2 regions of the Streptomyces sp. NPDC086835 genome follow, and region 2 is predicted to be linked to the other one. Evidence: predicted binding sites of a transcription regulator. Region 2 holds the regulator's gene; the other holds the start of a gene.
What was found. Region 2 encodes HrcA, which represses chaperone genes, less so after heat shock. Its sites were predicted from a motif close to TTNGCACTCNGNNNNNCNGAGTGCNAA; they were not measured.
Positions count from the first base shown of each region.

Region 1 (10,508 bases), on a different contig from region 2:
GAGCGCGCGGTGCTGGGCGACCCGGACCGCGCCCGGGGACATCCCCAGCATCTGACCGGTCTCCTCCGCGGTCAGCCCGACGGCGACCCGCAGCACCAGCAGCTCCCGCTGGTTCTCCGGAAGATTGGCGAGCAGCCTCTTGGCCCACTCCGCGTCGTCGCTGAGCAGCGCCCGCTCCTCGGGGCCGAGCGAGTCGTCGGGCCGCTCCGGCATCTCGTCGGACGGCACGGCCGTCGAACCCGGGTGGCGCATCGCGGCCCGCTGCAGATCGGCGACCTTGTGGGAGGCGATGGCGAAGACGAAGGCCTCGAAGGGCCGTCCGGTGTCCTTGTAGCGCGGCAGCGCCATCAGCACCGCGACGCAGACTTCCTGCGCCAGGTCCTCGACGAAGTGACGAGCGTCACCGGGCAGCCTGCTGAGGCGCGAGCGGCAGAAGCGCAGCGCGAGGGGGTGGACGTGCGCCAGGAGGTCGTGCGTCGCCTGCTCGTCGCCGTCGACGGCACGGTGCACGAGCGCACCGATGGCTCCTTGGCCGGTCGCCGCCTCGTCGTCACGCATCGGTCCATGGTGCCCTGGCCCGCGACCATCCGTGGCACTGCGTCCTGTGTTGTGCACCGAAGCGTTATGAGCAGGTGCGCCGGAACTCATCCCCTGCGCCCTCCCCTCCCGCTCGACCGACTCGTCCCCGAGGAACTCCACACCTCAAGGATGCGGCATCGCGCGGGAAACGGATGCCCTCGGGCATCCGTAACCCCCGCAGCGTCCCGTTCCTACGGTCCTCAGCGGACCAGGCCCCAGCGGAATCCGAGGGCCACCGCATGCGCCCGGTCGGAGGCGCCGAGCTTCTTGAACAGCCGCCTGGCGTGCGTCTTCACCGTGTCCTCCGAGAGGAAGAGCTCACGCCCGATCTCCGCGTTGGACCGGCCGTGGCTCATGCCTTCGAGGACCTGGATCTCACGCGCGGTGAGCGTGGGAGCGGCCCCCATCTCGGCCGAACGGAGCCGGCGCGGGGCGAGCCGCCACGTGGGGTCGGCGAGCGCCTGGGTGACGGTCGCGCGCAGTTCGGCACGCGAGGCGTCCTTGTGGAGATAGCCGCGGGCACCGGCGGCGACGGCGAGCGCGACGCCGTCGAGGTCCTCGGCCACGGTCAGCATGATGATCCGGGCGCCGGGGTCCGCGGAGAGCAGCCGGCGCACCGTCTCCACCCCGCCCAGACCGGGCATGCGTACGTCCATCAGAATCAGGTCCGAACGATCGGCACCCCAGCGGCGGAGGACTTCCTCGCCGTTGGCCGCGGTCGTCACGCGCTCGACGCCGGGCACGGTCGCGACCGCGCGGCGAAGCGCCTCTCGGGCAAGCGGGGAGTCGTCGCAGACGAGGACGGATGTCATGGCCGCCCTCCGCAGCTGATGCGCGTCACCTTGAGCCTCCAGGCTGGATACGTTTCTTCACCTGTGCGGTTGAACGCAGTCGGACATGTGCCCGACAGCTTGTTCTTTCAACCGCCTCCGCCTTCTCAACGACGGTCACTCGAAAGAGTTACGGGTCGGAGACAGCACTTCGGCACGCTCCGTGAGCGGGTCGCTCGGCATCCGTGAGCACCGGTTCTCCCGCGGTGACAGCGGGCTCGGCGGCGCGGCGCGGGGCAAGGCGGAGGTTTCACGGGTCGCGGGCGGAGCACTCGTGCCCATCGGACAGGGGCCCTGCCCCATTCAGCGGCTTTTCTTCCCTTTTTCCGGTGTCTATGGCTAGATTCGCAATGAGTCATATTTACATCTACTTACACAGCAGATGTACGGTCGTTGGCACGGTGCTGGTGCCGGATCCGGCGCACGTCCGGTCGGCGTCCCGCCCGTTTCCGACCTGGTCCTGTATCCACCCAGCACGGTTTCAAGGGGACATGCGCCATGGCAGATTTCTCTCGCCTTCCCGGACCCAACGCCGATCTGTGGGACTGGCAGCTCCTCGCGGCATGCCGTGGGGTCGACAGCTCGCTCTTCTTCCATCCGGAAGGTGAGCGCGGCGCGGCGCGAAGCGCTCGCGAGAACTCGGCGAAGGAGGTCTGCATGCGATGCCCCGTACGGGCCGAGTGCGCGGCGCACGCACTGGCCGTGCGCGAGCCCTACGGCGTCTGGGGCGGACTGACCGAGGACGAGCGCGAGGAGCTCATGGGACGAGCACGCCACCGGCTGATCCCCGCCACGAGCGCGGGGGGTGCGGTGCGCGGCTGACGAGAGCGCCACGCACACGAACCGAAGAAACGTTCCTGCACTTCGCCTGCTCCCCTACCGGCAATCCGGCCCCGTGCACAGGCAAGTTGTTCCGGCGTCCCGGCCCCCGATCTCCCGACGGGGGCCGACGGCCGCCACGCAGGACGTACATCGTGAACACATTCATTGCCGCCGACGCCGTGGAACCGCGGTCGCCGCGGACGCGTCAGCGGGACGCCGCGAGGGTGAGCTGCGACAACGTCGCCGAGACGGCCGGGACATGCGCCAGGTCGGGCAGCGTCAGGGCGACGATCTCGCGGTGGACGGACGGCTCGACGGTCACCAGCCGGGCCCCCTTGGGCCGTACCGACTCAAGCGCCAGTTCGGGCAGCACGGCCACGCCGAGCCCCGCGCCCACCAGCCCGATCACCGCCGGGTAGTCGTCGGTGGCGAAGTCGATGCGCGGGGTGAAGCCCGCGCTCTCGCAGACCTCCACCAGCTGCCGCCGGCAGCGCGGACAGCCGGCGATCCACGACTCCTCCGCGAGGTCGCCGATGGCCACCTTGCCCGCCTCGGCAAGGCGGTGACCGTCGGGCACCAGTCCCACGAGCCGGTCGACGAGCAGCGGCCGGACGACGAGGTCGTCCCACTCCGACTCGGCCCCTGCCGTGTCGTAACGGAAGGCGAGCGCCACGTCGCAGTCGCCGTCGCGGAGCATCTCCACCGAGCGCGGCGGCTCGGCGTCGACGAGCGAGACCCGGGTGCCGGGATGGGCCGCGCGCAAGGCGGCGAGGGCCGTGGGCACGAGGGTGGAACTACCGCTGGGGAACGAGACGAGACGGACCCGGCCGGCCCGCAGCCCGGCGATCGCCGCCACTTCCTCCTCCGCCGCGGTGAGCCCGGCGAGGATGCCGGAGGCATGGCGTACGAGCGCCTCGCCGGCCTGGGTCAGGCGCATCTCGCGGCCGGTCCGGATCAGCAGCGGGGTCCCGGCGGAGCTTTCGAGCGCCTTCATCTGCTGGCTGACCGCGGGCTGGGTGCATCCCAGTTCACGGGCGGCCGCGGAGAACGAGCCGGTGGTGGCGACGGCACGCAGGACGCGGAGGTGGCGGGCTTCGATCACCCTTCAAGCATAAGGGGCGCTTGGGGTGACGAGCGATTAACTGCCGGCTGCTTTGAGGCGGTGTCGGTTAGCGTGCGAGGCATGAAGCTTCTGACCGTGAACGTGGGCCGTCCGAAGGCGGCCGATTACACCGATGCGCCCGGCGGCATGACCGGAATCGACAAGCGCCCGGCGGAGGGGCCCGTCCGGGTGGCGGACCCGGGCCCCAAGGGCCAGGGCGGCAGCGGACTGTCGGGGGACGCGGTCTGCGATCTGCGCCACCACGGCGGGAGCGACCAGGCCGTGTACGCCTTCGCCCGTGAGGATCTCGACGCCTGGGAACGCGAGTTGGGGCGCCCGCTCCCCAACGGCACGTTCGGCGAGAACCTCACCACCATCGGCGTCGATGTCACCGGGGCCAAGATCGGCGAACGGTGGCGCATCGGCGATTTCGTGGTGCTCGAGGTCACCTCGGGCCGTGTCCCGTGCCGTACCTTCGCGGGCCGGCTGGGCGAGAAGGGCTGGGTCAGGCGTTTCACCCAGAGCGGCGTCTCCGGCGCGTATCTGCGGGTCGTCGAGCCGGGCGAGATCCGCGCCGGCGATCCGGTGGAGGTGGTGCACCGGCCGGAGCACGAGGTGACCGTGGAGATGGCGTTCCGGGCGGAGACGACCGAGCGTGACCTGTTGCCCCTGGTCCTCGAGGCAGGAGACACCCTGCACAGTGAACTGCTGAGGAGCGCCCGCGCGTACGTCGCGAAATACGGCACGGCGGCCGGTCCCGGCCCCCTCTCCGGCTCCGGCGCCGCTTAGGCGAGGGGCCTCGGGCCGCGCGGAGAGGCGCCGGGAAGCGGAACGGACCCGGGACTTCGGTGCAGTTCGCGGCCGAGGGACGGGCAGTGGTCAGGGAAGGCGCCCGCGCCGCACCCACCCGCGGGGCATTAACGTGCCGCCTATGACGACTGCACTGATCACGGGAGCGACCGCGGGCATCGGCGCCGCCTTCGCGCGGCGGCTCGCGGCCGATGGCCACAACCTGGTGCTCGTGGCCCGGGACACCGAGCGGCTGCAGGAACAGGCCACCGAACTGCACGACCGGCACGGCATCGAGGCGGAGGCACTGACCGCCGACCTGTCTCGGGAAGACGGGATCGGCGCGGTCGAGGAGCGCCTGGCCGACCGTACGCACCCCGTCGATCTGCTGGTCAACAACGCGGGCTTCGGGAACAAGGGCCGGTTCCTCGAAGTCTCCATGGCCGACGAGCTGACCATGCTGAAGGTGCACTGCGAGGCGGTGCTGCGACTGACCGCGGCAGCGGCGGGACCGATGCGGGAACGCGGCCGGGGCGGCGTGGTCAACGTGGCGTCGGTCGCCGCCTTCGTGCCCCGTGGCACGTACGGCGCGTCCAAGGCGTGGGTCGTGCAGTTCACGCAGGGCGCCGCCAGGGACCTGGCAGGATCCGGGGTGCGGCTGATGGCGCTGTGCCCCGGATTCGTACGGACCGAGTTCCACCAGCGGGCCGGCATGGGCACGGACAACATTCCCGGCTGGATGTGGCTGGACGCCGACAAGCTGGTGGCGTCGGCGCTCTCGGACCTGGCCAAGGGGAAGTCCCTCTCCATCCCCGACCCCCGCTACAAGGCGCTGATGGGCGTGGTGAAGCTGACGCCGCGCGGGCTGCTGGGCGGGCTCACGTCGAAGACGGGCCGGAAGTACGGCCCGCAGTAGGGGGCCGGGCCGCACCGGAACGGGCCGCAGGAGCCGCATACCGAACAGTATGTGACCCGCGTCACTAAAATGGACGTATCCCATCGGGGGCCTCAGCGGCTCGGGAGACGCCATGAAGTTCGTGCAGATCATCGACTACAAGACCGCCAGGTTCGACGACGTGAACGCGGTCATGGACAAGTGGGTCGAGCAGACCCAAGGCAAGCGGACCACCGGCCACGCCGTCACGGGGAAGGACCGCAGCGACAGCAACCACTACGTGGACATCGTCGAGTTCCCCTCCTACGAGGAGGCGATGAAGAACTCGCATCTCCCGGAGACGGACAAGATGTTCCAGGAGATGGTGGCCCTCTGCGACGGCATGCCCTCGTTCACCGACCTCGACGTGGTCCGTGAGGAACAGCTGAACGCGGCGACGGCCCGCCGCTTCTTCCACGAGATCGCGGCCGGCGGCAATCTGGACGCCATCGGCGAGGTCTTCGCCGACGACTACATCGACCACGACATCGCCAACGAGGAGGACACCGAGGTCGGCGTGGAGGTCATACGCCGGGACCTCACCATGTGGCGCGGCGCCTTCGACTTCACCTTCGAGCTCGACCGGCAGATCACCCAAGGGGACGACGTCGTGACGCTGTGGACCTGGAGCGGCAGGCACAAGGCGGAGTTCCAGGGCATCCCGGCGACGGGAGAGCAGTGCACCATGACCGGCACGACGATCTTCCGGCTCGAGGACGGGAAGATCAAGGAAGGCTGGTGGCACATGGACATGATGCGGCTGATGCGCCAGCTCGGCGCCATGTAGGCCACGCCCCAACGGGGAAGGCCCCCGCCCCCGCGCGCTGCGGGGGACGGGGGCCTTCTCGGCGCTTGTCGCGTCAGTGGCTGTGGCCGTGACCGTGGCCGTGACCCGCGTCGCCCTCGTCCTCGGCCGGCTTCTCGACGACCAGGGTCTCGGTCGTGAGCAGCAGGGAGGCGATGGACGCGGCGTTCTCCAGAGCGGAGCGCGTGACCTTGACCGGGTCGATGACGCCGGCCTTGACCAGGTCGCCGTACTCGCCGGTCGCGGCGTTGAAGCCCTGACCCGCCTCGAGCTCGGCCACCTTGGCGGTGATGACGTAGCCCTCGAGGCCGGCGTTCTCGGCGATCCAGCGCAGCGGCTCGACGGCGGCGCGGCGGACGACGGCGACACCGGTGGCCTCGTCGCCCTCCTTGCCCAGGTTGCCCTCGAGCACCTTCACGGCGTGGACGAGCGCGGAGCCACCACCGGAGACGATGCCCTCCTCGACCGCGGCGCGGGTCGCGGAGATGGCGTCCTCGAGACGGTGCTTCTTCTCCTTCAGCTCCACCTCGGTGGCGGCGCCGACCTTGATCACGCACACGCCGCCGGCCAGCTTCGCGAGGCGCTCCTGGAGCTTCTCGCGGTCCCAGTCGGAGTCGGTGGACTCGATCTCGGCCTTGATCTGGTTGACGCGGCCCGCGACGTCCTCGCTCTTGCCGCCACCGTCGACGATCGTGGTGTCGTCCTTGGTGATCGTCACGCGGCGGGCGGAGCCCAGCACGTCCAGACCGGCCTGGTCGAGCTTGAGGCCGACCTCTTCGGCGATGACGGTGGCACCGGTGAGGGTGGCCATGTCGCCGAGCATCGCCTTGCGGCGGTCGCCGAAGCCGGGGGCCTTGACGGCCACCGCGTTGAAGGTGCCGCGGATCTTGTTCACGACGAGGGTGGAGAGCGCCTCGCCCTCGACATCCTCGGCGATGATCAGCAGCGGCTTGGAGCCACCGGCCTGGATGACCTTCTCCAGCAGCGGCAGCATGTCCTGGATGGAGGTGATCTTGCCCTGGTGGATCAGGATGTACGGGTCGTCGAGGACGGCCTCCATACGCTCCTGGTCGGTCACCATGTACGGGGACAGGTAGCCCTTGTCGAAGGCCATGCCCTCGGTGAAGTCGAGCTCCAGACCGAAGGTGTTGGACTCCTCGACGGTGATGACACCGTCCTTGCCGACCTTGTCCATCGCCTCGGCGATGAGCTCGCCGACCTGCTGGTCCTGCGCGGAGAGCGCGGCCACGGCGGCGATGTCGGCCTTGTCCTCGATCGGGCGGGCGGTCGCGAGGAGCTCCTCGGACACGGCCTTGACCGCGGCGTCGATGCCCTTCTTCAGGGCGGCCGGGGAGGCACCGGCGGCGACGTTGCGCAGACCCTCGCGGACCAGCGCCTGGGCCAGCACGGTGGCGGTGGTCGTACCGTCACCCGCGATGTCGTTGGTCTTGGTCGCCACCTCCTTCACCAGCTGGGCGCCCAGGTTCTCGTACGGGTCCTCGATCTCGACCTCGCGGGCGATGGTGACGCCGTCGTTGGTGATGGTGGGAGCGCCGAACTTCTTGTCGATGACGACGTTGCGGCCACGGGGGCCGATCGTCACCTTGACCGTGTCGGCAAGCTTGTTGACGCCGCGCTCGAGGGCGCGACGGGCGTCCTCGTCGAACTTCAGGATCTTCGCCATGGGAGCGGTTCAGCCCTCTCGGATTTCGTGTTCAAAGAACTGCGCCCCTCGCCGCCCGGCATCAGCGGGGTGGCCAGGGGCGCAGCTCGAGGCAGAACTGGCGCGGAGTCCCAAGGGTCGATGACCCCTGAGCGCGCCCCTGCTTTCTACTTCTCGACGATCGCGAGCACGTCGCGGGCCGAGAGGACGAGGTACTCCTCGCCGCTGTACTTCACTTCGGTGCCGCCGTACTTGCTGTACAGCACGATGTCGCCGGTCTTCACGTCGAGCGGCAGGCGCTCGCCGTTCTCGAAGCGGCCCGGGCCCACGGCCAGGACGACGCCCTCCTGGGGCTTCTCCTTGGCGGTGTCCGGAATAACCAGGCCAGAGGCCGTGGTCTGCTCGGCGTCGAGCGGCTGGACCACAATGCGGTCCTCGAGCGGCTTGATGGCAACCTTGGAGCTGGCGGTCGTCACGATCCGACCTCCCCCTTCGGAGATCACGGGGTTAACTGATCTGAGGTGGCGACCAGGTGGATCCGTCGTCGCGGGTGCCGGACCTGCCCGTCGCTGTGTTGGCACTCTCACTTGGTGAGTGCCAGGGCCGAGACTATGACTGCGATTAGCACTCGGTCAAGCGGAGTGCCAATGCGAGACCGCGTGGCGTTCTGATTCGGCCTCCGGTCCGGCCACGGCCCCGCCTCTCCCGGTCACGCCCCCGGGCTCCGTCCGCCGGCCCCCGGCTCAGACGTAGTCCTCCAGCCTGGCGACGGCGTACCCCTTCGCCGTGATCGTCCGCATCACCCGCCGGATCACGTCCGGCATGCTGCCCGCCCACTCCTCCTTGCCACGGAAGTGCGTCAGGATGATGTCGCCCGGGTGCAGGTCCCGGTCCCACTCGCGCCACTCCATGCGGTCGGGAAACGCCTCCGAGGCCCACAGCGGGACGGCCGCGATCCCGCACTTCTTGGCGGCGCGCAGGGTGTCCTTGTTGTAGTTCCCGTACGGCGGGCGCATCAGCCGGGGCCGGCTCCCGTACCGCTTCTCCAGCTTGTCCTGCTGGCCACAGATCTCACGCTTCTGCTCGACGTACGAAAGGCCGGGCAGATAAGGGTGCTTGAGCGTGTGGTTGTGCAGCGCCACGCCGCTGTCCCGCATCTTCTCGAAGTAGCCGTAGTCGTCGTTGATGACGTAGTCGCTCAGGAAGGCGCTGTACGGGATCCGCAGGTCGGACATCATGCGCAGCAGTTCGGGGTCCTTCTCCGCGCCGTCGTCGATCGTCAGGAAGACGATCTTCTCCTTCGTCGGGACGGTGGTGAACACGGGAGGCAGCCCCTCCCCGCCCTCCACCTCGAACCCCTTGCGGGTGGTGATCCGCGGCTTGACGGTGGGCGGCGGTGGCGCCGCGAGCGGCGTCTGCTCGAGCCCCCACTTCTTCGCGGCGGCGGCTCGGGCCTTCTGGCTCTGCGCGACCTTCTCCCGGTGCGCCGGACCGCCGGCGGCCTCGCGGGCCTTCCGGGCATCCTGCTTCTGCGCCTGTGCCCCCTGCCGCGCTTCCTTCTCGGCGGCGGGCCTGGCGGGGCGGGGCGCCTCGGGCGGCCCCTCTGCCGCACAGCCGGAGCCGAGCGCGGCGACAACGAGCGAGACAAGGGCCGCACGGACCCGATACGCTCCCATTTTTCCCTTTTGTCGTACTAGCTGCATGGCGACGCATCCTGTCAGCGCGCCGCCCGCTCACCGGTCCGACACCGCCGCCATGAGCGCACCATCCCCCACCTGGCCCACAATGGCCCGGTGAACGACCTCGATCCGCTCGCCGCCTTCACCGCACTGCGCACCGAGGAGGGCGAAGCGCTGCTGGCCTCGCTGGCCTCCTACGACCCCGCCCGTGAACTGGCCGTCGCGACACGCCTGCGACGCGAGCACCCGGCGGCCCTGGTCTCGGCGGCGCTGGGGCAGGCACGGCTGCGGCAGCGGGCGGCGGCGAAGTTCGGCGAGGAGGACGCCCGCCGGATGTTCTTCACCCCGAACGGCGTCGAGCAGTCCACCCGCCGCTCGGTCGCGGACCACCGGGCCGCGCGGTTCGCCGCGCTCGGAGTGCGCGGCGTCGCCGACCTGTGCAGCGGCATCGGCGGTGACGCTATCGCCCTGGCCCGGGCGGGCATCTCGGTCCTGGCCGTCGACCGCGACCCGCTCACGGCGGAAGTCGCACGTGCGAACGCCGAGGCGCTGGGCCTGTCCGCCTTGGTCGAGGTCCGCTGCGCGGACGTCACGGACATCGACACCTCTCCGTACGACGCGGTCTTCGTCGACCCGGCGCGCCGCGGCGGACGTGGCCGCATCTTCGATCCGGAGGCGTACTCCCCGCCCTTGTCCTGGGCGATCGGCGCGGCCCGCACCCGCCCCCACGCGGCCCTGAAGGTCGCCCCGGGAATCCCCCACGAGGCGGTCCCCGAGGACGCCGAGGCGGAGTGGATCTCGGACGGCGGCGACGTCAAGGAGGCGGTGCTCTGGTTCGGCACGGCCCCGTCCGCCGTCCGCGCCACCCTCCTCCCGGGCCCGCACACCCTGACCGGCCGCGGGCTGCCGAACCCGCCGGTGCGCCCGGTCGGCCGCTACCTGTACGAGCCCGACGGGGCCGCGATCCGCGCCCACCTGGTCGCGGAGGTCGCCGAGGACGTGTCGGGCGGTCTTCTCGACGAGACGATCGCGTACATCACCTCGGACGTACTGCGCCCGACCCCGTATGCGACGGCGTACGAGATCACCGACGAACTTCCCTTCAACCTCAAGAAGTTGAAGGCGCTGCTCCGGGAACGCGGGATCGGCAACCTCACCGTGAAGAAGCGCGGCTCAGCGGTCGAACCGGAAGAGGTCCGCCGTAAGGTGAAGCCGCAGGGGCCGAACGCGGCGACGGTCTTCCTGACGCGGGTGGCGGGGGCGCCGACGATGCTGATCGGCCGGCCGGTGTAGCAGACGTCACAT
Region 1 is NZ_JBIVAU010000002.1:236,749-247,256, reverse strand. It holds gene ACIPJI_RS07315 (sigma-70 family RNA polymerase sigma factor) at 1-558, opposite strand, end outside; gene ACIPJI_RS07310 (response regulator transcription factor) at 780-1,391, opposite strand; gene ACIPJI_RS07305 (WhiB family transcriptional regulator) at 1,908-2,231, shown strand; gene ACIPJI_RS07300 (LysR family transcriptional regulator) at 2,437-3,333, opposite strand; gene ACIPJI_RS07295 (MOSC domain-containing protein) at 3,415-4,122, shown strand; gene ACIPJI_RS07290 (SDR family oxidoreductase) at 4,265-5,038, shown strand; gene ACIPJI_RS07285 (ester cyclase) at 5,151-5,843, shown strand; gene groL (chaperonin GroEL) at 5,917-7,545, opposite strand; gene groES (co-chaperone GroES) at 7,692-8,000, opposite strand; gene ACIPJI_RS07270 (polysaccharide deacetylase family protein) at 8,268-9,200, opposite strand; gene ACIPJI_RS07265 (methyltransferase domain-containing protein) at 9,222-10,496, shown strand.
Region 1: a site for HrcA is predicted at 8,146-8,172, ahead of groES (co-chaperone GroES). Genes of this name have one in related genera too.

Region 2 (10,508 bases):
CCGGAGAACTCGTTGGCGACGGCGACGACCGGACCCCGCGGGGCATCCAGCGGGTAGCTGGACGGCTGCATGCCGCGCGGCAGGTCCCAGCCCACGATGCGGCGGGCCAGCTTCTCGACGACGAGCTGTGAGGTGTGCCCTCCGCGGTTCTCCCGTACGTCCACGACGAGGCCGTCCTTCGCCACCTCCACCCGCAGGTCGCGGTGGATCTGCGCCCAGCCGGGGGCCTGCATGTCCGGCACGTGCAGGTAGCCCAGGCGCCCGCCGGACTTCTCGTGCACATAGGCGCGCCGGTCGGCGACCCACGCGTGGTACCGCAGGGGTTCCTCGTCGGCGAGGGGGACGACGACGGCGTGCCGGGGGTCGCCGCCGCCCGCCGGTGAGACGGTCAGTTCGACCGCCTTGCCGGCCGCGCCGACGAGCAGTGGCCCGGGGCCCCTGACCGGGTCGACGGGCCGGCCGTCCACGGCGAGCAGCGTGTCACCGGCGCGCAGGGCGACACCGGGCGCGGCCAGCGGCGAGTGCGCGTGGGGGTCGGAGGACTCGGACGGCAGGATGCGGTCGATGCGCCAACTGCCGTCCTCGGTACGGGAGATGTCCGCGCCGAGCAGTCCCTGCCGGGTGGACGCGTCGCCGTGGTCGCCGTGGGGGATGACGTACGCGTGCGAGGTGCCGAGCTCGCCCTGCACCTCCCACAGCAGGTCGACGAGGTCGTCGTGGGTCGCGACGCGGTCGAGGACGGGCCGGTAGCGCTCGAGGACGCCCGCCCAGTCGACACCGCCGAGGTCGGGCCGCCAGAAGTGGTCCCGCATGAGCCGCCCGGCCTCGTCGTACATCTGCCGCCATTCGGCGGCCGGTTCGACGGTGCGACGCACCCGGGACAGGTCGACGGTGATGCTCGCGGCCTGGTCGTTGTCACCGTCGTCGTGCGAGGCCTCGCGGTCGCTGGGAACGACCTTGAGCTTGTCGCCGGTGTACAGCAGAACCCGCTTGCCGTCGCCGCTGACGCGGAAGTAGGAGGCGTCGGAGGCGAGTTCCTCGACCCGCTGCTGCCCCAGGTCGTAGCGCTCCAGGGTGGTCCGGGGCCCCGGGTCGTCGGGGGTGGCGCGGCCCGCGCCGAGGACCCCGCGCAGCGGGTGGCGCAGCCACAGCAGACCGTCCTTGGCGGCGCGCAAAGTCGAGTAGCTGGCGGCCTCGACCGGGAACGGCACGATGCGGTCGGCGAGCCCGTCGAGGTCGATACGGGTGACGGGCGCCGAGCCGTCGTCCGTCTCCGACGAGCCGTCCTTGTCCGCCTCGAAGGGCCGGCCGTGCCGCTGCGGCCCGAACGGCGAGGGCGTGGTCGCCGCCAGCGTGATCAGGTGCGGCCGGCACCCGCCCACGAAGGCCAGGTCGAAGACGTGCGCGTCGTAGACGGGGTCGAAGGCGCGCTCCGAGAGGAACGCGAGGTGCTTGCCGTCGAGGGTGAAGGCGGGCTGGAAGTCGGCGAACCGCAGCGGTGTCGCCTCGGAGACGGTCAGATCACCGGTGTTGGCGAGTTTGATCTGCCGCAGCGGGCTGGGGCCGGGGTGGGACCAGGCGAGCCATGCCGAGTCGGGCGAGAAGACGAGGCCGTCGGCGTCGCCGTGCTCGCTGCGGTCCACCTCGCGGACCTCCCCCGTCTCGCGCTCGACGAGGAGGACGCGGCCGTCGTGCGAGGCGACGGCGGCGCGGCTGCCGTCGGGGGCGACGGCGAGTGCCAGTACCCGGCCGAGCCGGCCCGCGGCGAGTCTGCGCGGAGTGGCGCCGGCGGCGGTACCGGTGGCGGGCGCGAACTCGAGCGCGTCGTCGCCCTCCGCGTCGGTCACCCAGACGACGTACTGCTCGCCGTCGACGCCGAACGTACGCGGCATCCTCGCCCGTACGCCCGGTTCGACGGCGAGCGAACGCGCGGGTCCTCCACGGTGGGTGACCCAGTGGATGCCGCCGCGGATCTCCACGGCGCTGCCGCGGCCGGTGTGGTCCGGGTCCGCCGCGCCGAGGTGGTGGCCGGCGTCGATCGGCCGGGGCTGGAGATCGGTGCGCTGGCCGCCGAGCCGGATGTCCAGGCGGCGCGGCTGCTCGCCGTCCAGGCCCTCCAGCAGCCACAGCTCGCCGGCGCAGGCGTAGGCGACACGGGTGCCGTCGGTCGCCGCGTGGCGGGCGTAGAAGCCGTCCAGGCCGGTGTGGCGGCGCAGGTCCGAGCCGTCGGGCAGCGACGAGTACAGGGCGCCGACACCCTCGTGGTCGGAGAGGAACGCGACCCGCTCGCCCACCCACAGGGGGTATTCGACGTTCCCGTCGATGTCCTCGTGGAGGCGTACGAACTCGCCCTCGGTCTCCCCCTCGATCCACAACTTGCCCGCCGTGCCGCCGCGGTAGCGCTTCCAGGCCGCGGCCTCGCGCCCCATGGTGGCCGACAGCAGCAGCGTGCGAGGGCCGTACGCGACGCCGCCGACGGGCCCGTACGGGAGGATTTCGGAAGGGCCGCCGTCGAGCGGCACCGCGTGCGCCCAGGTGCGGCGCAGCGACGCCTGCCCGTGCGTGGTGAGCGCCAGGACCCGGCCGTCGGGGGTCCAGCCCCGTACGGAGGTCTTGTGGCTGCCCCAGTGGGTGAGCCGGTCGGAAGGGCCGCCGTCGACGGGCGCCAGGTGGACCTCCGGCGTGCCGTCGCGGTACGAGGACCAGGCGATACGGGTGCCGTCGGGAGAGATCCTGGGGTGGTTCACGGGCATGTTGTCGGCGCTCACGCGCCACGCCCGGCCGCCGTCGAGCGGCGCGACCCAGACGTCGTCCTCGGCGGTGAAGGCGATCAACTCGCCGTGCAGATGCGGGTACCGGAGGTAGGCAGGGTGCGTCACACCGTCACCCTAGGCAGGTGGGAGCCTCAGGGTGTGGTTTTTGGATCACTTGCCCGGAACGGCGGTCACCGTTTCGGTGACGGTGACGGTGACGGTCGGGTACGGCCTCCCGGGAGCGGGAGGGTCGCCGGCCGGCGCACTGCTCGGTGCGGCACTGCAGTCGCCGAGCATGGTCGCCTGAAAGACGATCTTCTTCTCGATCCGTGCGGTCAGATCGCCACGGACACACTTCCCGCCGCGTTCCTCCGTCACCTTGCCGGTGACGGTGATGTCCTGACCGGACCCGGTCTCACCCTGGCAGTCCACGGAGGCACGGCTTGGACCGGAACCGGGCGAGGCGGTGGAACCGGGCGAGGCGGTGGCGGGGGTGTCGGCCTTCGCCGTGCAACTGAGCCAGGCGACCTCGAACTTGAGCCGCTCGAGCGTGCTGGTCGCGGTCAGGTCGGTGGTGACGGCCACGGCACCGGTGTTCAGCCCTCCTGCGGTGGGCTCGCAGGCCACGAGGGCGGGAACTGCCGCTGCTGCGACGGCGATCGCGGCCAAGGCGCGCCGTGCTCTGGTCCGGGCGGGCATGAAGCCAGAGTGCCAGCACCTCCCGGCCGGTAAAAGAGTGGTTGCGGCCATGGTGCCGCCCGTACGGTCGGGTCATGGCCAGGAAGCTCCGGCGCGCCCGCCGCCTCGTCGTGGACGCGGGCAACGTGTACATGTGGTCGGTGAGGCACCGCCACACACGGGACGGCTCGGGCACCCGTGACTGCCGTACGACGCTGTCGCTGTGGCGCGAGGGAACGCAGCAGCGCCTGGCGGTCGTCTTCCGGGAAGGCCCCGGCCGGATCGTCTCCGGCGGGTACTTCGAGGCGGGTGCCGTGGTCTCCGGCGGGACCTGGCTGAATCTCTACGAACCGGGCGTGGCACGGCGGTTCCTGGACGCGGCCACCGCCCGCGGGCTCCTGCCGGACACGCCGCGGACGGTCGAGACCGACGGGTGGCCGCTGTTCGACGCGGTGGCCGGCGACGTGCCGGCAGGCCCGGCCGGCTGAGCCGACAGGGGCCGCCCCTTCAGGCCGGCTGAGCCGACGGACCGCCCCGCTCAGGACCAGCGGCCGGTGCGCCCCAGCAGGAGCGCCGTCGCCGCCGTGCCGGCCGTGGACGTACGCAGCACGCTGCGTCCCAGCCGGTACGGCCTGGCGCCCGCCTCCGCGAACAGGTCGAGCTCCTGCGGGGACACACCGCCCTCGGGGCCGACCACGAGCACGATCGAGCCCTCCGTGGGGAGTTCCGCCGTGGCGAGCGGCATGGCGCCCTCCTCGTGAAGCACCGCGGCGAAGTCCGCGTCCGCCAGAAGTGCCGCGACCTGCTTGGTCGTTGCCGGCTCCGCGACCTCCGGGAAGCGGAGCCTGCGCGACTGCTTGCCCGCCTCACGGGCCGTCGCCCGCCACTTGGCGAGCGACTTCGCGCCGCGCTCGCCCTTCCACTGGGTGATGCAGCGCGCCGCCGACCACGGCACGACCGCGTCCACACCGGTCTCGGTCATGGTCTCCACGGCGAGTTCGCCGCGGTCACCCTTGGGCAGCGCCTGCACGACGGTGATGCGGGGCACCGGCTGCGGCTCCTCGGGGCACTCGCTCACCTCGACCGTCAGACGGTCCTTGCCCTCGGTGGAGACGACGGTGCCCGACGCTCCGCGGCCGCCGCCGTCCGTGAGGACGACGTCCTCGCCCGGCTGGAGCCTGCGCACGGAGACGGCGTGCCGACCCTCCGGCCCGTCCAGGACGACGGTCGCGCCGGGCGCGACGCCCGCGAGCGATTCGACGAGGAAGACAGGAGCGGTCATCACACACCACCGCCGAGCGACAGCGCGGCCCGTGCCGAGTCCGCCTCCGCCGCCAGCACCCCCACCAGCTGGGCGGCGGGCATCTCACGCGCCAGCCGGTGCCCCTGGCCCGCCCACAGCGACATGCCCTGCGCGTCGCCCGCCTTCGCGGCGGCCTTGCGCAGCCCGCTCGTCAGATGGTGCACCTCGGGGTACGCGGCCGGCGCGTACGGCCCGTGCTCCCGCATGAACCTGTTCACCAGCCCCCGCGCAGGCCGCCCGGAGAAGGCCCGGGTCAGGTCGGTGCGCACGAACAGCGGGTCGGTCATGGCCTGTTTGTGTACCGGGTGTGCCCCCGACTCGGGGCACACCAGGAACGCGGTACCGAGCTGGGCGGCACTCGCCCCGGCCGCCAGGACCGCGGCGATCTGACTGCCGCGCATCAGTCCGCCGGCGGCGATGACAGGCATCTGTACGGTCTCCTTCACCAGTGCGAGAAGCGCGAGCAGTCCGTAACCGGACCCGTCGGTCGCGGGGTCGTCCCGGTGCGTGCCCTGATGGCCGCCGGCCTCGACGCCCTGCACACACACCGCGTCGGCACCGGCCCACTGGGCCGCCCGCGCCTCCTCCGGCGTGGTGACGGTCACGATCGTGAAGGTGCCCGCCTTGCTGAACGACTCGATGACGCTGCGCGAGGGACAGCCGAAGGTGAACGAGACGACCGGGACGGGGTCGTCGAGCAGGATCGCGAGCTTCGCGTCGTAACCGTCGTCCCGTCCCCTGTCGGGATCACCGAGCGGCGTCTCGTACCAGGCGGACTCACCGGCGAGCTGGTCCTGGTAGACACCGAGGGCGGCGGGGTCGGCGTTGCCGGGCTGCGGCATGAACAGGTTGACGCCGAAAGGCCGCGCGGTCAGCCCGCGGACCTGTTTGACCTCTTCGTACATCCCGTCCGCCGTCTTGTACCCGGCGGCCAGGAAGCCCAGCCCACCGGTCTCCGACACGGCGGCGACCAACTGCGGACAGGAAGCGCCGCCGGCCATGGGTGCCTGCACGATCGGATGACGGCAGAGGCCGGCCAGTGCGGATGACGACATGCACGCATCGTGCCACGTCCCCGCGACGGGTCCGAATCCCCCATTCCGCCCGAACCCGCGTCGGGCCCGCAGGGGCATGCTTCCCCCTACCCGCCCCTTACCGCCGTGCCGATGTGCGGCTCCGCCGCGTGGCGGGCAGGCCCCGGATTCCCGTACCGCGCTCCGCGCGGTGCCCTCGATCTCCCCCTACGCCTGGCGGCCGTGGGAGGTGCCCCCAGGCGGGCTGGATTTCGCTTCGCGAAACCAGCCCCGTCCGCGATCGAGGCGCGGGGGTCCGGTGGGGGTCACCCCACGCCGCCAGGCGTAGGGGGAGGAGACCCCGGTTACGGGAAGGGGAGGGGCGGGGAGGGGACACCGCCCCGCGCAGCGGACCCGCCCCGCCCACCACCGGGCTAACGCCCGTTGAACGCGTCCTTCAGCCGCGAGAACAGCCCCTGCTGGCCCGGCTGGAACTGGCCCAGCGGCCGCTCCTCGCCCCGCAGCTTCGCCAGGTCCCTCAGCAGTCGCTCCTGCTCCACGTCCAGCTTCGTCGGCGTCGTCACCTCGACATGCACGATCAGGTCGCCCCGGCCGCCACCGCGCAGGTGCGTGATCCCGCGGCCGTGCAGCGGGATCGACTGGCCGGACTGCGTGCCCGGACGGATGTCGACCTCCTCCACGCCGTCGAGCGTCTCGAGCGGGCACTTCGTGCCCAGCGCCGCCGCGGTCATGGGGATCGTCACCGTGCAGTGCAGGTCGTCGCCGCGCCGCTGGAAGACGGGGTGGGCGACCTCGTGGATCTCGACGTACAGGTCACCGGCGGGGCCGCCGCCGGGGCCGACCTCGCCCTCGCCCGCGAGCTGGATCCGGGTGCCGTTGTCGACACCGGCCGGGATCTTCACGGTCAGCGTCCGCCGCGACCGGACGCGGCCGTCGCCGGCGCACTCGGGGCACGGGGTCGGCACGACCGTGCCGAAGCCCTGGCACTGGGGGCAGGGCCGCGACGTCATGACCTGGCCCAGGAAGGACCGCGTCACCTGCGAGACCTCGCCGCGCCCGCGGCACATGTCGCAGGTCTGCGCCGACGTGCCGGGCGCCGCGCCCTCGCCGGAGCAGGTCGTACAGACGACGGCCGTGTCGACCTGGATGTCCTTCGTGGTGCCGAAGGCCGCTTCGCCCAGCTCGATCTCCAGCCGGATCATCGCGTCCTGGCCGCGGCGCGTACGCGAGCGCGGCCCGCGCTGCGACGCCGTGCCGAAGAACGCGTCCATGATGTCGGAGAAGTTGCCGAAGCCGCCCGCACCGAAGCCTCCGGCGCCGCCGCCCCCGGCCTGCGAGAGCGGGTCACCGCCGAGGTCGTAGACCTGCTTCTTCTGCGGGTCCGAGAGCACCTCGTACGCGGCGTTGATCTCCTTGAAGCGCTCCTGCGTCTTCGGGTCCGGATTCACGTCCGGGTGGAGTTCGCGCGCGAGGCGGCGGAAGGCCTTCTTGATCTCGTCCTGCGATGCGTCGCGGCGTACGCCGAGTACGGCGTAGTAGTCCGTGGCCACTTACGACTCCGCCAGGATCTGTCCGACGTAACGTGCCACTGCGCGTACCGCTCCCATCGTTCCGGGGTAGTCCATGCGGGTCGGTCCGACCACGCCGAGTTTCGCTACTGCCTCGTCGCCCGAACCGTAGCCGACCGAGACCACGGACGTGGAGTTGAGGCCTTCATGGGCGTTCTCGTGACCGATACGTACGGTCATGCCCATACCGCCCGACTCGTTCGCCTCGCCGAGCAGCTTGAGGAGCACCACATGCTCCTCGAGCGCCTCCAGCACCGGCCGGATGGTCAGCGGGAAGTCGTGCCCGAAGCGGGTCAGATTGGCGGTGCCGCCGATCACGAGCCGCTCCTCGGTCTCCTCGACCAGGGTCTCGAGCAGTGTGGAGAGCACCGTGGAGACGGTGCCGCGGTCCTCGTGCTCGAAGGATTCGGGAAGGTCCTGCACCAGCTGCGGCACGTCCGCGAAGCGGCGTCCCACGACCCGGCTGTTGAGCCGGGCCCGCAGGTCCGCGAGCGAGGCGTCGCCGAACGGGGCGGGGCAGTCGATCATGCGCTGCTCGACCCGGCCCGTGTCCGTGATCAGCACGAGCATCAGGCGGGCGGGCGCGAGGGAGAGGAGCTCCACGTGCCGGACCGTGGACCGGGTAAGCGACGGGTACTGGACGACGGCGACCTGCCGGGTCAACTGCGCCAGCAGCCGCACCGTACGTCCCACGACGTCGTCGAGGTCGACCGCCCCGTCCAGGAAGTTCTGGATGGCGCGGCGCTCCGGCGACGACAGCGGCTTGACGCCGGCCAGCCGGTCGACGAACAGCCGGTACCCCTTGTCCGTGGGGATCCGCCCGGCGCTCGTGTGGGGCTGGGCGATGAAGCCCTCCTCCTCCAGCACGGCCATGTCGTTGCGGACGGTGGCCGGGGAGACGCCGAGGTTGTGACGCTCCGTGAGGGCCTTGGAGCCGACAGGCTCCTCGGTGCCGACGTAGTCCTGGACGATGGCGCGCAGCACCTCGAGCCTGCGTTCGCTGAGCATTCGCGCACCTCCAGCTGTGGTTCCTCTGTGTGTCCTGGCACTCGGTGCGCCCGAGTGCCAGCATTCCCCCGGCCAGTGTACGGCTGCCGGGTACGCGGGTAGCAAGGGTGGCCGACCGTGCGGTCGGACACGCGCTCGTGCGGCCCGCGCAGGTCGATGCGGATGTGATGCGGATAGCGTCGCCGTATGGACGTCAGTTGGGAAGACTTCGGCTGGGAACGAGTGGCCGAGGGGGTCGGCCGCCGCCGCCTCCCGAGGTGGGACGCGACCGCCGGCCTGGTCGTCGGCCAGGACGCCGTGCTGCTGTACGACACGGGCTCCACGCTCCGCGAGGGGGCCGAGCTGCGGGCCCAGGCACAGGGGCTGCTCGGGGGGCGCCGCGTGACGCACATCGCACTCAGCCATCCCCACTTCGACCATGTGCTGGGCACGGCGGCCTTCGCGGGGGCGGAGGTGTACGGGGCTGTGGGCATGGACACGCTGCTGCGCCGGGAGCGGGACGCGCTCCGCGCGTCCGCGATCCGGCACGGGGTCGCTGCCGAGGAGGCGGCGGAGGCCGCGGACATGGTGGTGGCGCCGCAGCATGCGGTGTGCGGGGAGTGGACGCTCGACCTGGGAGGCCGCCAGGTGCTGCTGGCCAATGTGGGCCCCGGCCACACGGGCCACGACCTGGCGCTGCTGGTGCCCGCCGAACGGGAAGTGGTGTTCTGCGGAGACCTGGTGGAGGAATCCGGGGAGCCGCAGGCCGGCCGGGACGCCGTCGGGCCCCAGTGGCCCGCCGCCCTCGACAGGCTGCTGGCCCTCGGCGGTGAGGACGCCCTGTACGTCCCCGGGCACGGCGCGGTGGTCGACGCGGCGTTCGTACGGGCCCAGCGCGACGAACTGGCGGCGCGTTTCGGCGTGTCGTAGCGGCGTGCGGCCGTATCGTCGTGCGAATGCGCAGCTACAGCCCTGATCTCACGCCGCCGTGGAAGCGGTCGAAGCCCGTGCCGGAGGTCCCGGCCGACCCTGAGCTTGTGGTGGAGGAGGTGTCGACCGGCTTCTGCGGCGCCGTGATCCGCTGCGAGGCGGGGACCGTCACCCTGGAGGACCGCTTCGGCAAGCACCGGGTGTTCCCGCTCGAGCCGCGGGGCTTCCTGCTGGAGGGCAAGGTCGTCACGCTGGTCCGTCCGGCCCCGGCCGGCCCGGCACGTCCGTCCCGTACGGCCTCCGGCTCTCTCGCCGTTCCCGGCGCCCGGGCCCGGGTCGCCCGCGCGGGCCGCATCTACGTGGAGGGCCGCCACGACGCCGAGCTCGTGGAGCGGGTGTGGGGCGACGACCTGCGGATCGAGGGCGTGGTGGTCGAGTACCTGGAGGGCGTCGACGACCTGCCGTCGATCGTGGCGGACTTCTCCCCCGGTCCCGACGCCCGCCTCGGCGTCCTGGTGGACCACCTGGTCGAGGGCTCCAAGGAGTCCCGTATCGCGGCCTCGGTCACCGACCCGCACGTGCTGGTGGTGGGCCACCCGTACATCGACGTGTGGGAGGCGGTGAAGCCCTCTTCCGTGGGCATCCCCGCGTGGCCCACGGTGCCGCGCGGTCAGGACTGGAAGACGGGCGTGTGCCGCGCCCTCGGCTGGCCGGAGAACACGGGCGCGGCCTGGCAGCACATCCTCTCCAAGGTCCGTTCGTACAAGGACCTGGAGCCTGCGCTGCTGGGGCGGGTCGAGGAATTGATCGACTTCGTGACCGTGTCCGACTAGACCTGTCCGGCCGAGGGGGGCATTCACTCCGGCCGGTATCACTCCGGCCGGTGGTCGTTCACTCCGGCCGGTCCCTCAGTCCACCAGGTCCCGCACCACCGCGTCCGCCAGCAGCCGTCCCCGCAGGGTCAGCACCGCGCGCCCGGCCTCGTACGCGCCGGGCTCCAGCAGCCCGTCGGCCAGGGAACGGGCGGCCGCCGCGAGGCCGGCCTCACGCAGGAGGTCCAGCGGTACGCCGTCCCGCAGGCGCAGCTCGAGAAGGATCCGCTCCACGCGGCGGTCCTCGTCGGGGAGGAGCTCGCGGCCCGCGCCGGGCGAGCGGCCCTCCGCCAGGGCTGCCGCGTACGCGCCCGGGTGCTTGACGTTCCACCAGCGCACGCCGCCGACGTGGCTGTGCGCCCCAGGGCCGGCGCCCCACCAGT
Region 2 is NZ_JBIVAU010000001.1:504,572-515,079, reverse strand. It holds gene ACIPJI_RS02225 (S41 family peptidase) at 1-2,879, opposite strand, end outside; gene ACIPJI_RS02220 (hypothetical protein) at 2,925-3,452, opposite strand; gene ACIPJI_RS02215 (hypothetical protein) at 3,527-3,919, shown strand; gene ACIPJI_RS02210 (16S rRNA (uracil(1498)-N(3))-methyltransferase) at 3,970-4,713, opposite strand; gene ACIPJI_RS02205 (nitronate monooxygenase) at 4,713-5,789, opposite strand; gene dnaJ (molecular chaperone DnaJ) at 6,182-7,318, opposite strand; gene hrcA (heat-inducible transcriptional repressor HrcA) at 7,319-8,344, opposite strand; gene ACIPJI_RS02190 (MBL fold metallo-hydrolase) at 8,531-9,253, shown strand; gene ACIPJI_RS02185 (DUF3097 domain-containing protein) at 9,280-10,086, shown strand; gene hemW (radical SAM family heme chaperone HemW) at 10,162-10,508, opposite strand, start outside.